Regions from separate parts of the Pseudomonas sp. YH-1 genome, predicted to be linked through region 1. Evidence: riboswitches for the same ligand, from Rfam matches in the RefSeq annotation. Region 1 holds a riboswitch; each other region holds the start of a gene.
What was found. A riboswitch is a leader RNA that binds a small molecule or an ion and turns the genes downstream of it on or off. The one in region 1 is predicted to bind cobalamin.
Positions count from the first base shown of each region.

Region 2: another riboswitch for cobalamin. It lies ahead of ACKI1H_RS09250 (TonB-dependent receptor domain-containing protein); the one in region 1 lies ahead of cobW (cobalamin biosynthesis protein CobW).
Region 3: another riboswitch for cobalamin. It lies ahead of cobO (cob(I)yrinic acid a,c-diamide adenosyltransferase); the one in region 1 lies ahead of cobW (cobalamin biosynthesis protein CobW).
Region 4: another riboswitch for cobalamin. It lies ahead of ACKI1H_RS12100 (TonB-dependent receptor plug domain-containing protein); the one in region 1 lies ahead of cobW (cobalamin biosynthesis protein CobW).

Region 1 is NZ_CP178184.1:1,815,993-1,819,191, forward strand. It holds gene cobN (cobaltochelatase subunit CobN) at 1-399, opposite strand, end outside; gene cobW (cobalamin biosynthesis protein CobW) at 583-1,635, opposite strand; cobalamin riboswitch at 1,731-1,923, opposite strand; cobalamin riboswitch at 1,986-2,195, shown strand; gene ACKI1H_RS08575 (CbtB domain-containing protein) at 2,302-2,487, shown strand; gene ACKI1H_RS08580 (CbtA family protein) at 2,581-3,199, shown strand, end outside.
Region 2 is NZ_CP178184.1:1,950,358-1,953,556, forward strand. It holds gene ACKI1H_RS09250 (TonB-dependent receptor domain-containing protein) at 1-1,611, opposite strand, end outside; cobalamin riboswitch at 1,706-1,895, opposite strand; gene eutS (ethanolamine utilization microcompartment protein EutS) at 2,149-2,484, shown strand; gene ACKI1H_RS09260 (EutP/PduV family microcompartment system protein) at 2,487-2,954, shown strand; gene eutQ (ethanolamine utilization acetate kinase EutQ) at 2,951-3,199, shown strand, end outside.
Region 3 is NZ_CP178184.1:6,113,968-6,117,166, reverse strand. It holds gene ACKI1H_RS28215 (ABC transporter ATP-binding protein) at 1-223, opposite strand, end outside; gene ACKI1H_RS28210 (ABC transporter permease) at 220-1,365, opposite strand; cobalamin riboswitch at 1,496-1,721, shown strand; gene cobO (cob(I)yrinic acid a,c-diamide adenosyltransferase) at 1,992-2,603, shown strand; gene ACKI1H_RS28200 (cobyrinate a,c-diamide synthase) at 2,632-3,199, shown strand, end outside.
Region 4 is NZ_CP178184.1:2,578,736-2,581,934, forward strand. It holds gene ACKI1H_RS12085 (DUF3303 domain-containing protein) at 1-76, opposite strand, end outside; gene ACKI1H_RS12090 (cupin domain-containing protein) at 270-638, opposite strand; gene ACKI1H_RS12095 (VOC family protein) at 801-1,229, shown strand; cobalamin riboswitch at 1,289-1,495, shown strand; gene ACKI1H_RS12100 (TonB-dependent receptor plug domain-containing protein) at 1,590-3,199, shown strand, end outside.

The DNA.
Region 1 (3,199 bases):
ATCCTGCGGCGGGACGCTGCACAGCGCGCTGAGTTCGGGGTCGGGCTTGTCGTCGCCGGGTACCGCGATCAGCGTGACGCCGCGCTCGGCCAACGCCACCAACTGCTCCATGCCGTAGCGCCAGTAGCCGATGCCGCCGTGTACCGAGATCAGGATGACCTTGGCGTGCTGCAGCACTTCGTCGACGTAAAGGTCCACCGAGGCGTGGTTCTGCAGCTGCATCGGGTTGGCCAGCCGCAGGCTCGGGTAGTCCTCCGGCAGCTCGCGGGCGGCCTCGGCGAGCAGTGCCAGGTGCGAGTCGCCGCTGCAGAGAATCACCAGCTCGGCGGGCGTCTGGGCCAGGTGGGCGATGCCGTCGTCGGGGACGAAACCGCCGGGTTGGGTGCGCAGCAGGTGCATGGGCTTGCTCGGTGGTGGCTCTTCGTAGGAGCGAGCTTGCTCGCGAACAGCCTCGCGTCGGGGCTTGGTTCGCGAGCAAGCTCGCTCCTACAGGGACTTGGCATGACCGCAGGATGGGTGGAGCTTGCGTTACCCATCATCGGTGGTGGGTATCGCTGCGCTCCACGCCACCCTACGAGGTCATTACGCCAGGGCAGTACGCAGCTCGTTGGCGATGGTCGCCTGGTCCAGTTCCTGGCCGATCACCACCAGGCGCGTGCCACGGGTTTCGTCGCTGCGCCAGGCGCGGTCGAAGTGCTTGTCGAAGCGCTTGCCGACACCCTGCACCAGCAGGCGCATGGGCTTGCCGGGGATGGCGACGAAGCCCTTGATGCGCAGCACGGCGTGGCGCTCGACCAGCGCGTTCAACGCCTCGAGCAGGGCGCGTTCTTCCACTTCCGGCAGGTCGACATGGAAGGAGTCGAACTCGTCGTGGTCATGATCTTCATGGCCTTCGTGGTCGTGGTGTGTCGGGCGGCTGTCGATGTGCAGCTCGGCCTCGGCGTTCAGCCCCAGCAGCACCGAGAGCGGCAGCTGGCCGGAGCTGGCTTCGACGATCTTCACCGCCGGCGGCAGCTCCTCGGCGACTTCGGCGCGTACGCGGGCCAGCGCTTGGGCGTCGAGCAGGTCGGCCTTGTTCAGCACCACCAGGTCGGCGCTGGCCAGCTGGTCTTCGAAGAGTTCGTGCAGCGGCGATTCGTGGTCCAGGTTCGGGTCCTGCTGGCGCTGCTCGTCGACCTGCTCGGGATGGGCGGCGAAGGTGCCGGCGGCCACGGCCGGGCTGTCGACCACGGTGATCACCGCATCCACCGTGCAGGCGTTGCGGATTTCCGGCCACTGGAAGGCTTGCACCAGCGGCTTGGGCAGGGCCAGGCCCGAGGTCTCGATGAGGATCTGGTCGAGGTCGCCGCGACGCGCCACCAGTTCGCGCATCACCGGGAAGAACTCTTCCTGCACGGTGCAGCACAGGCAGCCGTTGGCCAGTTCGAAGACGCGGCCGACCGCCTCTTCTTCGCTGCAGCCGATGGAGCACTGCTTGAGGATGTCGCCGTCGATGCCCAGCTCGCCGAATTCGTTGACGATCACCGCGATGCGGCGGCCTTCGGCGTTGTCCAGCATGTGGCGGAGCAGGGTGGTCTTGCCGGCGCCGAGGAAGCCGGTGACGATGGTGACGGGGAGTTTGGCCAGGGTTTTCATGCGCGCCTCGCAAGCGGAAGTTGGCGGGCGGATGAAGGGCGCGCGCGCGGGTTCGCCGCGCAACGAAGGTCGCCACCGGATCACCCCGCCCGGTTGTCTTGATGCTGCACGAGGCAGGTCTCCTGGCTCACAGCCCTCTGTCGTCTCTTCGCCTTCCCGCCCGAATCGGCAGTGGCGCGTGAAGAGACAGGCTGTTCACAGTTGCGGGGGCAGCCGTGGCGCATCCGAAGATTTCCACGTTCCCTCTTAGCTCCGGCCAGCGCCGGAGAACCTCGAAGCAGGGAAGGCTACGCAGCGCAGGCGGGACGGTCAATCGCCGGGGATCGGTTGACGCCTGTCGGCTGCCGTGGTCAGCTAGCGCGGTTCCAGGTGTCTCGCGCCACGCGCGAGGTGAAACGGGAAGCCGGTGCGTCCGCAAGGACCAGTCCGGCGCTGCCCCCGCAACGGTAAGCGATCGTAGGGTCATCAGTAGTCACTGTGCTGACGCATGGGAAGACTGACCCGCTTGGCCACAGGCCAACGTCGCAAGCCCGGAGACCGGCCTGGAGCTTTCGTTTTTTGGCAAACCCGCGGTGGGCGGGCGCAGGCCGTGGCGCGACCGTTCCGGCGCGTTCGAATGCGTTCAACCTCTGCGTTCTCTTACTTTGATCTTCAGAGGGAACGTTCATGTCCAGCAGCACCCTGACGCACGCGTCGAGCACTTCCATCCCCCTTTCCAAGCGCATCAGCCTGGCCGTTGGCGCCAGCCTGCTGGGCGCGCTGCTGGTGTACTTCGCCGGCTTCTCGCATCTGGATGCGGTCCACAACGCCGCGCACGACACCCGCCACAGCGCCGGTTTCCCCTGCCACTAATGTGCACCGCCTGCGCGTAAGCGCAGCGAATTCGAGGCACTCTCGGTCGCGCTTTTGCAGCGTTCGAGGCCTCGTCTCGCCTGGAGAATTGCAATGATCAAACGTATCGCCCAGACCGCCGGTTTCGCCGGTCTGATCGCGGCGCTGGTACTCACCGTGGTCCAGTTGCTGTGGGTATCCCCGCTGATCCTCAAGGCGGAGACTTTCGAGAAAGCCGAGCCGGCCGCCGCGCTGGTCGAAGAACATGCCCACGAGCATGCCGAGGGCGCCGCCGCCGGCCACCACCATGATGACGAAGCCTGGGAGCCAGAAGACGGCTGGCAGCGCATCCTCTCCACCACCGGTGGCAACCTGGTGGTCGCCGTGGGTTTCGCGCTGATGCTGGCCGGCCTGTTCACCCTGCGTGAGCCGGGCAAGACTTCCGAAGGCCTGCTCTGGGGGCTGGCCGGTTTCGCCGTGTTCACCCTGGCACCTTCGCTGGGCCTGCCGCCGGAAGTCCCTGGTACCGCCGCCGCCGATCTGACCCTGCGGCAGACCTGGTGGATCGGCACCGCCGCCGCCACTGCCGTTGGCCTCGCGCTGCTGGTGTTCGGCCGTCACTGGGCACTGAAGGCCGTCGGTGTCGCGTTGCTGGTGGTACCGCATGTGATCGGTGCGCCGCAGCCGGAAGTGCATTCCAGCCTTGCACCGGAAAGCCTGGCCCACGAGTTCA
Region 2 (3,199 bases), 130 kb from region 1:
CTGGCTGACCGCGCGCCAGGTGCCGCCGACACCGAAGGCGCCGAACTGGCGGTCGAGGTCCAGGCTCAGGGTGCGGCGCGCGCGGTAGGGCAGGGTGTGGCCGGTGTCGCGGTCGCGCGGGTCGATCAGGCTCAGGCCGAGTGCGGCCTGCCAGCCCAGTACCTCGCGGGCGACGCTGGCCTCGAAGCCATCGATGCGCGCCTTGTTGATGTTCTCCGGCTGGTTGCTGGTACTGTCCCAGGCGATCAGGTCATCGATCTCGGTGCGGTACAGCGAGGCTTCCAGGTGCGTGCCGGAGAAGTCTCCGCGCCATTGCAGCTCGTAGGTCTTCGAGGTCTCGGCCTTCAGGTCCGGGTTGCTCGCGCCGGGGTAGTAGAGGTCGCTGAAGGTCGGCGCGCGGAAGCCTTCGCCGTAGCTGGCGATCCAGGTCTGGCTGTCGCCCACCGGCAGGCTGAAGGCGGCGTTCCAGCTGTTCTGGCTGCCATAGGCCTGGTTGTTGTCGTGACGGATACCCAACTCGGTGCCGAAGCTGTCGCCCTTGAAACTGTGCTGGGCGAAGAAGGCGCGGTTGCTGCGCTGGTCCTCGGCGAAATCGGTGGTGCCGTCGACCTTGTCTTCGTACCAGTCGGCGCCCAGGGCCAGCTGGTTGGCTTCGTCCAGTTGCAGGCGGTTGAGCCAGCTCGCCGAGTGGCGGGTGGTTTCCAGCGTGCCGTTGTTCCAGCTGTCGGCGGCGCCCACGGCCTTGTTGCGGTCATAGCTGCGACCCAGCTCCAGGCGGCTGTTCCACATCGAGGTGATCTGGCCGTCGAGGTAGGCGCTGTAGCTGCTGACGCGGAATTCGTCACGGGGCGAGCCCGGCTCGAAGTTGTAGGCGTCGTCGTATTCGTTCTTGCCGCGCTGGTCGTTGAGGTTCAGGCCGGCCTTCCAGTCCTCGCTGAAGCGATGGTCCAGGTTCAGGTGCACGGCCTTGTTGCGCTGGGCGTCGTGGTCGTTGTCGGCGCCGACGTTGTCGCTGGTGCGGTCCCAGCCCTGGCTCTCGTCCAGGCTGCCGCCGAGGTTGTAGCGGGTCTGCTCGTTACCGCCGGAGAGGCTCAGGCTGCGCTCGAAGGTGCCGTGGCTGCCGGCGGCCAGGCGCACTTCCGGGTGCAGGCCGGCTTCGCCGCGGCGGGTGAAGATCTGGATGACGCCGCCGATGGCATCGGCGCCGTACAGCGCGGAACGCGGGCCACGGGTCACTTCGACACGCTCGATGCTGTCGATGCTCAGGTAGTCCAGGCGGGCGATGCCGCTGCTGGCCGAGGCGACGCGTTGGCCGTCCACCAGCACCAGGGTCTGCGCGGTGCTGGTGCCACGCACGGAGTACGAGACCACGCCGCCGGAGCTGCCCATCTGCACGCCGGGCACGCGGGCGAGCAGGGCGGGGACGCTGCGCACCTGCAGGCGTTCGATGTCGGCACGGGTGAATACGCTGTTGGCCGAGGTGGCTTCGGCGCGCGGCTGGGCCTGGCGCGCGGAGGTGATCACCTGGTCGGAGAGTGTGTAGATGTCGCCAGCGGCGAAGGCCATGCCGGGCAGCAGGCTGGTGGCCAGGGCGAGTCGGGTCAGTTTCATGGAGCGTCCTCAAAAGCGGTCGGATGACTTTCGAGGAGGGCGTGGCAAGGGCGGCAGGCCGCACTTGACGGTGCGGCCCTCCGCAACACCTGTCGGGGCGTGTCGAGGGCGGTCTCCGGGCTGCCGACGTCACATCGCCGCCTTCCCACAGTCGTGCAGTGGCTACTGGCGATGCTGCAATCCATGAAGGATCGCGTCGGTTACCGTTGCGGGGGCAGCGCAGGTCTTTCACCTGCTTCCCGTTACCTCGAACGAAAACGGGGCGAACCATACGACCAAGGTCTGCGATGAGCAAGGGCAGCGGCGATCGACGGCTCGTGCTGCGCTGTGCCAACGCTTTCCGACGACTCGCCGCCAGCCCATCTGGCAGGGGCTTTGCCGACCTATTGCGGGCTGCGACGAAATCGCCCAGGTCGTGCCCATGGGCGCGATGGCCCGCTCGAACTCTGTCGATCCGCTGAAAAGTTTGCCGATTTTCGATAGGGCTGGTCTGCCCCCCTTGGTTAGCCTTTTGTTCATGGACAAGAGGTGCGCCCGATGAGCAGAGAACGAATCATTCAGGAGTTTGTGCCAGGCAAGCAGGTGACCCTGGCACACCTGATTGCGCATCCGCAGGAAGACCTGTCGAGCAAGATCGGCGTCCCTGGCGCCGAGGCCATCGGCATCATGACGCTCACCCCCGGCGAGACGGCGATGATCGCGGGTGATTTCGCCACCAAGGCCGCCAATGTGCAGATCGGCTTCCTCGATCGCTTCAGCGGCGCACTGGTCCTCTATGGCAGCGTCGGTGCGGTGGAAGAAGCGCTGGAGCGTACCTGCGCCAACCTCGACCGCCTGCTCGCCTACACCATTTGCCCGGTGACCCGGAGTTGAGCATGCAGACCCATCGATATGCCCTGGTCGGCGGCGTGGGAGCGGGCAAGACCACCTTGTTCAACGCCCTGCGCGGCCGCCGCGAAACGCCGCGCAAGACCCAGGCCCTGGACTTCGACCTGTGCGGTGCGATGGATACCCCCGGCGAGTTCATCAGTCATCCACGGCTGTACCGGGCCTTGATTACCAGCACCGACAACGTGGACACCCTGGTCTACGTGCATCCGGCCAATGAGCCGGAGTGTCGTTTGCCGCCGGGACTGCTCGACATTCACTCGGGCAAGCGCCTGGTCGGTGTGATCAGCAAGTGCGACCTGGCCGACGCGGACCCGGATGCGGCCGAGTCCCTGATGCGGCGGCACGGCATCCATGGCGAGATCCTGCGCGTCGCCCAGGACGACCCCACCAGTATCGAGCGTCTGCGCCAGGTGTTGCACGGACGCGCTCCGCTTGAGGAAAAGTATCCATGAAAAAGCTGATTACCGCGGGCTCCGTGCGCGAGGCGATTGCCGCCGGGCAGCGTTCGCTCGAAGTCGAGCTGCCGCGCTGCATTCTGACGCCCGAGGCGCGGATGATCGCCGAGGAAGCAGGGCTGGAGATCATCGAGCGCATCGCCGGTGAGGCCGTGCAGCCTGGGGATGGTACGGCCATGAAAGGCACCGAGGCGGTCAACGATTCCGCGGTTGCCAGCGAGGACCAGATTGCGGCCATCCGC
Region 3 (3,199 bases), 2.4 Mb from region 1:
GCGGCGGCAAGGCAGGCAGGTTCTGCCCGAAGACATGCACGCTGCCTTCGCTGGGCTGGCGCAGGCCGATGATGCTGCGCAGCAGCACCGACTTGCCGGTGCCCGAACCACCCACTACGCCGAGGATCTCGCCCTTCATCACGTCGAGGTCGAGGTGCTCGTGCACGGCGTGGGTGCCGAAGCGGTTGGCCAGGTCGCGGACGACGATGATCGGTTCGCTCACCAGCCCATCTCCATGAAGAACAGCGCGAACATGGCATCCAGCAGGATCACCACGAAGATCGACTGGACCACGCTGGAGGTCGTGTGCTCGCCCACCGACTGCGCGCTGCCGCTGACGCGGAAGCCTTCCAGGCAGCCGATCACGGCGATGATGAAGGCGAATACCGGGGCTTTGACGATGCCCACCAGGAAGTGCTGCACGGCGATGTCGTTCTGCAGCATGTAGAGGAACATGCGCGGCGAGATGTCCAGGCTCAGGGCGCAGACCACGCCACCGCCGAAGATGCCGGAAATCATCGCCAGGAACGTCAGCATCGGCAGGGTCAGCAGCAGCGCCAGCACCCGCGGCAGTACCAGCAGTTCTACCGGGTCCAGGCCCAGGGCCTGGATCGCGTCGATTTCCTGGTTGGCCTTCATCGAACCGATCTGCGCGGTGAAGGCGCTGGCGGTGCGGCCGGCAATCAGGATGGCGGTGAGCAGTACGCCGAACTCGCGCAGGAAGGAGAAGCCCACCAGGTCGACGGTGTAGATCGCCGCGCCGAATTTCTGCAACACCGTGGCGCCGAGGAAGGCCACCACTGCACCGACCATGAAGGTGAGCAGGGCGACGATGGGCACGGCGTCCAGGCCGGTTTCCTCCATGTGCGCGGCCAGCGAGGTCAGCCGCCAACGGCGCGGACGCAGCAGGTTGCGCAGCAGGGTCTGGAGAGTCAGGCCGATGAAGCCCAATACACCGATCAGGTGGTCCTTGAAGGTGACGGAGGCAATGCCGATCCGCTCCAGCACATCGACCAGCGCATTGCCGGGCGGCGGGGCCTTTTCGTCGAGCCGGCACTGGGTGATCGCGCTGCCGACAGTGCGCAGCAGCGCCTGGCGTTCGGCGGGCAGGTTGCGGGCGATCTGATCGAGTTGGCTCATGCGTGCGCTGCCGATGATCTCGGCGAGCAGGGCGGCACCGGCGGTATCCAATGCGCCGAGGCCGGCGAAGTCCAGCGCGCCCGGGGACTCGGCAGTGCGCTGTGCGGCCACCTGAGCTTCGAGCGTGGAGAAATGCGCAAGCGTCCAATCACCACTGATGCGCATCAGCGGTGGATTGGCGGTGGCGTCGAGCTGGAGCTGGCCGGGTAGGGCAGTCGTCGTCATGAGTCGCATTCTAGCGAAGTTATGCGGCCTGACCACTTGACTTGTGTGACCCATTTTAGAGCCTTTGTGGTTCTGAGGGCGGGCCCCGGCGACATCCTGTTCAATTGACGCCCCAGCCCGCCAGCCACTAAGCTGCGCGCCTGCTTCAGGTGCTCTCGGCGCAAGCCGCGAGTGAAACAGGGAAGCCGGTGAAGTCGATGCACAATCGATCATTCCGGCGCTGCCCCCGCAACGGTAAGCGAGCTTCGAACCGCAATCCGCCACTGTGCCATTGGCATGGGAAGGCGCGGTTCCTTCGGAAACGCCAGGCGCTTCCACTCGCGAGCCCGGAGACCGGCCTGCTGCATCGCATGGCATCGCGGGAGGCGCTGCCGACGTCGGCGCTGCGCGCCGCGCGTTGCCGTCCTCCGCCTGCCCCGACTGGTCAGTGCCGCGCGGGTGAGAGCGGCGGAGAATCCTTCAGGTGAAATCCCTATTCCCCGGGTCGACAGCCTTCGTGCTGGGCGATCTCTTCTGCATGGCGCCTGCGCGCGCCAGCGGTACATCCCTGCCTGTTCCATCCCCCGTTCGCTGCCACCCGGCCGGCAGCCTGACGCCTGTGCAATCGCTTTCAGGAGCCACTTCTCATGACTGAATCCCCGGAAAAGGACGACCGCCACCGCTCGCGCATGCAGCGCAAGAAGGCAGTGATTGACGAGAAGATCGCCCAGGCCCAGGGGGAGCGCGGTGTGTTCCTGGTCAACAGCGGCAACGGCAAGGGCAAGAGCAGCTCGGCGTTTGGCATGGTTGCCCGCGCGCTGGGCCATGGCATGAAGGTGGGCGTCGTGCAGTTCATCAAGGGCGCCGCGACCACGGGCGAGGAAGCGTTTTTCCGCCGCTTCCCCGAAGAAGTCAGCTTCCACGTCATGGGCGAAGGCTTTACCTGGGAAACCCAGGACCGCCAGCGCGACATCGCCAAGGCACAGGCGGCCTGGGACGTGGCGCGGCAACTGCTGAGCGACCCGCAGGTCGGCCTGGTGGTGCTGGACGAAGTGAACATCGCCCTCAAGCACGGCTACCTGGAACTGGACACCGTGTTGGCCGACATCGCCGCACGTCCGCCGATGCAGCATGTGGTCGCTACCGGCCGCGGCGTGCAGCCGGCGATGACCGAGGCGGCCGACACCGTCACCGAGATGGGCCTGGTGAAACACGCCTTCAAGGCCGGTATCAAGGCGCAGAAAGGGGTGGAATTCTGATGCATCCCGTTGTGGCGGAGCACGCTCGATGACCTCGCGCCAATGCCCCGCACTGCTGATCGCCGCACCCGCCTCCGGGCAGGGCAAGACCACCGTGACCGCCGCCCTGGCGCGCCTGCACACGCGCCTCGGGCGCAAGGTGCGGGTGTTCAAGTGCGGCCCGGATTTCCTCGATCCGATGATCCTCGCCCGTGCCAGTGACGCGCCGGTCTACCAGCTGGACCTGTGGATGGTCGGCGAGGAGGAGAGTCGCCGCCTGCTCTGGGAGGCGGCCGGCGAGGCCGACCTGATCCTCATCGAGGGCGTGATGGGCCTGTTCGACGGCTCGCCCTCGGCGGCCGATCTGGCGCGGCGCTTCAATGTGCCGGTGATGGCGGTGATCAACGGCCAGTCCATGGCGCAGACCTTCGGCGCGATGGCCGTCGGCATGGCCACCTATCAGAGCGACCTGCCGTTCTCCGGCGTGCTCGCCAACCGCATCGGCAGCCAACGCCACCGCGACCTGGTGCGCGACAGCCTGCCGGAGTGGATTCGCTGGTACGGCGCGCTGCCTCGCGATACCGAAGTAGAGCTGCCGAGCCGCCACCTCGGGTTGG
Region 4 (3,199 bases), 760 kb from region 1:
CGCCGGTCTTGAGGAACCGCTCGATGGCGGCATCGCGGTTTTCCATGGGGATAGTCCAACTCACCAGATAGAGCATTTCGCACCTCTGGCCCGGGTCCGGGCAGTCAAGTGTCGCGGACCCGAATCGGCACCGCCGCCAGAGTCACGCCTGTTGTTTCCCAGGCGTTACAGCCTCCGGCTGGGAGCGGTTTCCTCCCGTCAGGCATAGCAGCCGTTGTGCGACAGGGAGAGGCCGCTGATCGGCGCCGCGCGTTGCTGTCGATCGACGGTCACACCCAGCGATCATTCTCCGCCGTGCGCTCGCCGCCCTGGTCGCCGGTGTTCAGCACGCCGCGCGGCTCGATCAGCATCACCTGTACCTCATGCTCGGCATAGGGCTTGTGCTCGACGCCGCGCGGTACCACGTACAGCTCGCCGGCGCGCAGGGTCAGCGGGCCGTCGCGGAAGTCGATGCGCAACTCGCCGTCGAGCACGATGAAGGTTTCGTCGGTGTCGGCGTGGCTGTGCCAGACGAAGTCGCCGCGCAGCTTCACCACCTTGAACTGGTAGTCGTTCATCTCGGCGATCACCCGCGGTTGCCAGGTTTCAGTGATGCGGCCGAGCTTGTCCTGCAGGTTGATCGGTTGGCGCTGGGTCACGGTGGATTTCTCCTCTTTCTGATTCGGCTGACACTAAGGCCGCGCCGACAACCGGTCTTGCAGGAAATTGCGCTTCGCTTGCCGGTCGCCGCACCGCGCTGAAGCGGCGCAAAGGCGCGACTATGCTGGAAAGGACGCGCCCATCCCGCGTCGGAGATCGCCATGCCCCAGCCCGCACCTGCTGTACGCCCCAGCGTCATCCCCTGCCTGCGCTACCGCGATGCGCCTCAGGCCATCGACTGGCTGTGCGCCACCTTCGGTTTCCAGCGGCAGTTGGTGGTGGCCGATGAGCACGGCGGCATTGCCCACGCGCAGCTGGCGCTGGCTGATGGCAGTGGCCTGGTGATGCTCGGCTCGCTGCACGACAACGAGTACGGCCGACTGATGCGTCAGCCCGACGAAATCGGCGGCTGCACCCAGAGCATCTACGTGGTGGTGAAGGATGCGGAGGCGCTGTATCGCGCGGCGGTGGACGGCGGCGCGCAGATCGTCATCGACATCAAGGACGAAGACTACGGCGGCCAGGGCTTCACCTGCCGCGATCCGGAAGGCCACATCTGGAGCTTCGGTACCTACGATCCCTGGCACTGACGCCGCCCTGCAACATCCTGCCGCAACCCCTGCCCTTGACGCGTTCCCGACCTGGTGTTGAGATGCGCCCCGTTCCAGGTGCCTCACGCCGCCGTGCGTGAGGTGAAACGGGAAGCCGGTGCGTCGCCTTCGTGCGATCAGTCCGGCGCTGCCCCCGCAACGGTAAGCGAGCGGAGCATCCATTAGGCCACTGTGCGACAGCATGGGAAGGCGGATGCCCCAGGACCCTCGCAAGCCCGGAGACCGGCCTGGAACCTGTTTGGCAAACCCGCGGTGGGCGGGCGTGAGCCGGTTCCCGGGGCGCGCTCGTTCCGGGTCTCGCTGCGCCGCCTGCGAAATCCCGATTTCGAGGCGATCACCTTGCATTCTCCTGCTTTCAACTCCCGGCGCGCCCTGCGCTGGACTCCCGTTCTCTCCCTCTGTGCCCTCAGCTCGCAGCTCGTTGCGGCGCCGCTGGACCTGGCCGACGAAATCGTCAGCGCACCGTCGGTGGAGTCCACCACCGTGGCCGACATGGCCCGCTATGGCAGCAAGCTGGAGGTCATCGACCGCCAGCAGATCGAACGCGCCGGTCCCAGCGCCGACATCACCCGCGTGCTGCAGATGTACGTGCCCGGCCTGTTCGTTGCGCCGAAGAACGGCCCCTTCGACTACGGCACCTACTCGCTGCTGGGCGGGCGAAACGACGACACGCTGATCCTGCTGGACGGTGTGCGCCTGAACAACCGTCTCTACGGCGGCATCTACATCGACACCCTGCCGACCACCGCAGTGGAGCGCATCGAGGTGCTCAAGGGTGGCCAGGGCCTGCTGTTCGGCACCCAGGCGGTGAGCGGGGTGATCAACATCGTCACCCGCAGCGCGCGTTCGCGGGAGGCGACCGGCGAGGTGAACCTTGGCCTGGACACCTTCAAGGGCCGCAGCGGCGATGCCCGCGCTGAGAAAATCGTGCAGAACGGCCTGGGCGACCTCGGCCTGATGGCCTATGTCAGCCACAACCGCTCCGATGGCTACCAGCCTTACCGCGACCAGGACATGACCAGTACGGTCAGCGACAAGCGCCGCTCCTACGATGTCAACGTGTTCGGCGCCAAGGCCATCCAGGCCATCGGTGACGCCTCGCGGCTGGAGCTGTTCTACCAGTACGCCGATGCCGAGCTGGACTTCTCCCGGCCGACCTCCAACCACCACACCAGCAACAACCGCGTGCAGCAGATCGCCACGGCGACTTTCCAGCAGCGCGTCGGCGACGATTTCAGCTGGTTCGCCAAGACCCACATAAACGATTGGGACACCCGCTACGACCGCGTCTACAACCTGCAGGGTGGCGGCACCCAGGTGCTCAACCACAACGACTACTGGGGCTTCACCGACTGGGGCGCGCAGCTCGAAGGCAAGGCCCGGTTGGCAGGCGGCCACGAACTGGTCTTCGGCAGCGACAACCAGTGGTACAAGGGCCAGGACGATGTGCTGATCATCGACAACGACAAGGCCGAGTCCCACGCGCTGTACGCCCAGCTGCGGCCGAACATCGAGGCGTTGCCCGACTGGCATCCGAGCCTTGGCGTGCGTCGCGAGGAAATCTCCGGTGGCGAAGGCGCCACCGTGTGGATGCTCACCTCGCTCTACGACCTGACCCAGCAGCTCAAGCTGCGCGGCCAGTTCGGCACCGCCTTCAAGCTGCCCACCGCCGAGCAACTGTTCGTCAACGAACCGGGCGATGAAGTCGGTAACCGTGATCTCAAGCCCGAGCGCAGCCGCAACGCCGAACTGGGCCTGGACTACACCGGCGAACTGTTCGACCAGCCGTGGAGCGGCAGCGTCACCCTGTTCCGCCGCGAAATCACCGACCTCATCACCCTCGCGGGCGACCAGTGGGTGAACGGCAGTGGTGAGATAGAGGTGCGTGGCGTGGAAGCCAACGGCCAGTGGCAGTTTGGCCGGCACTGGCAGGTCTCCGCCGACGCCAC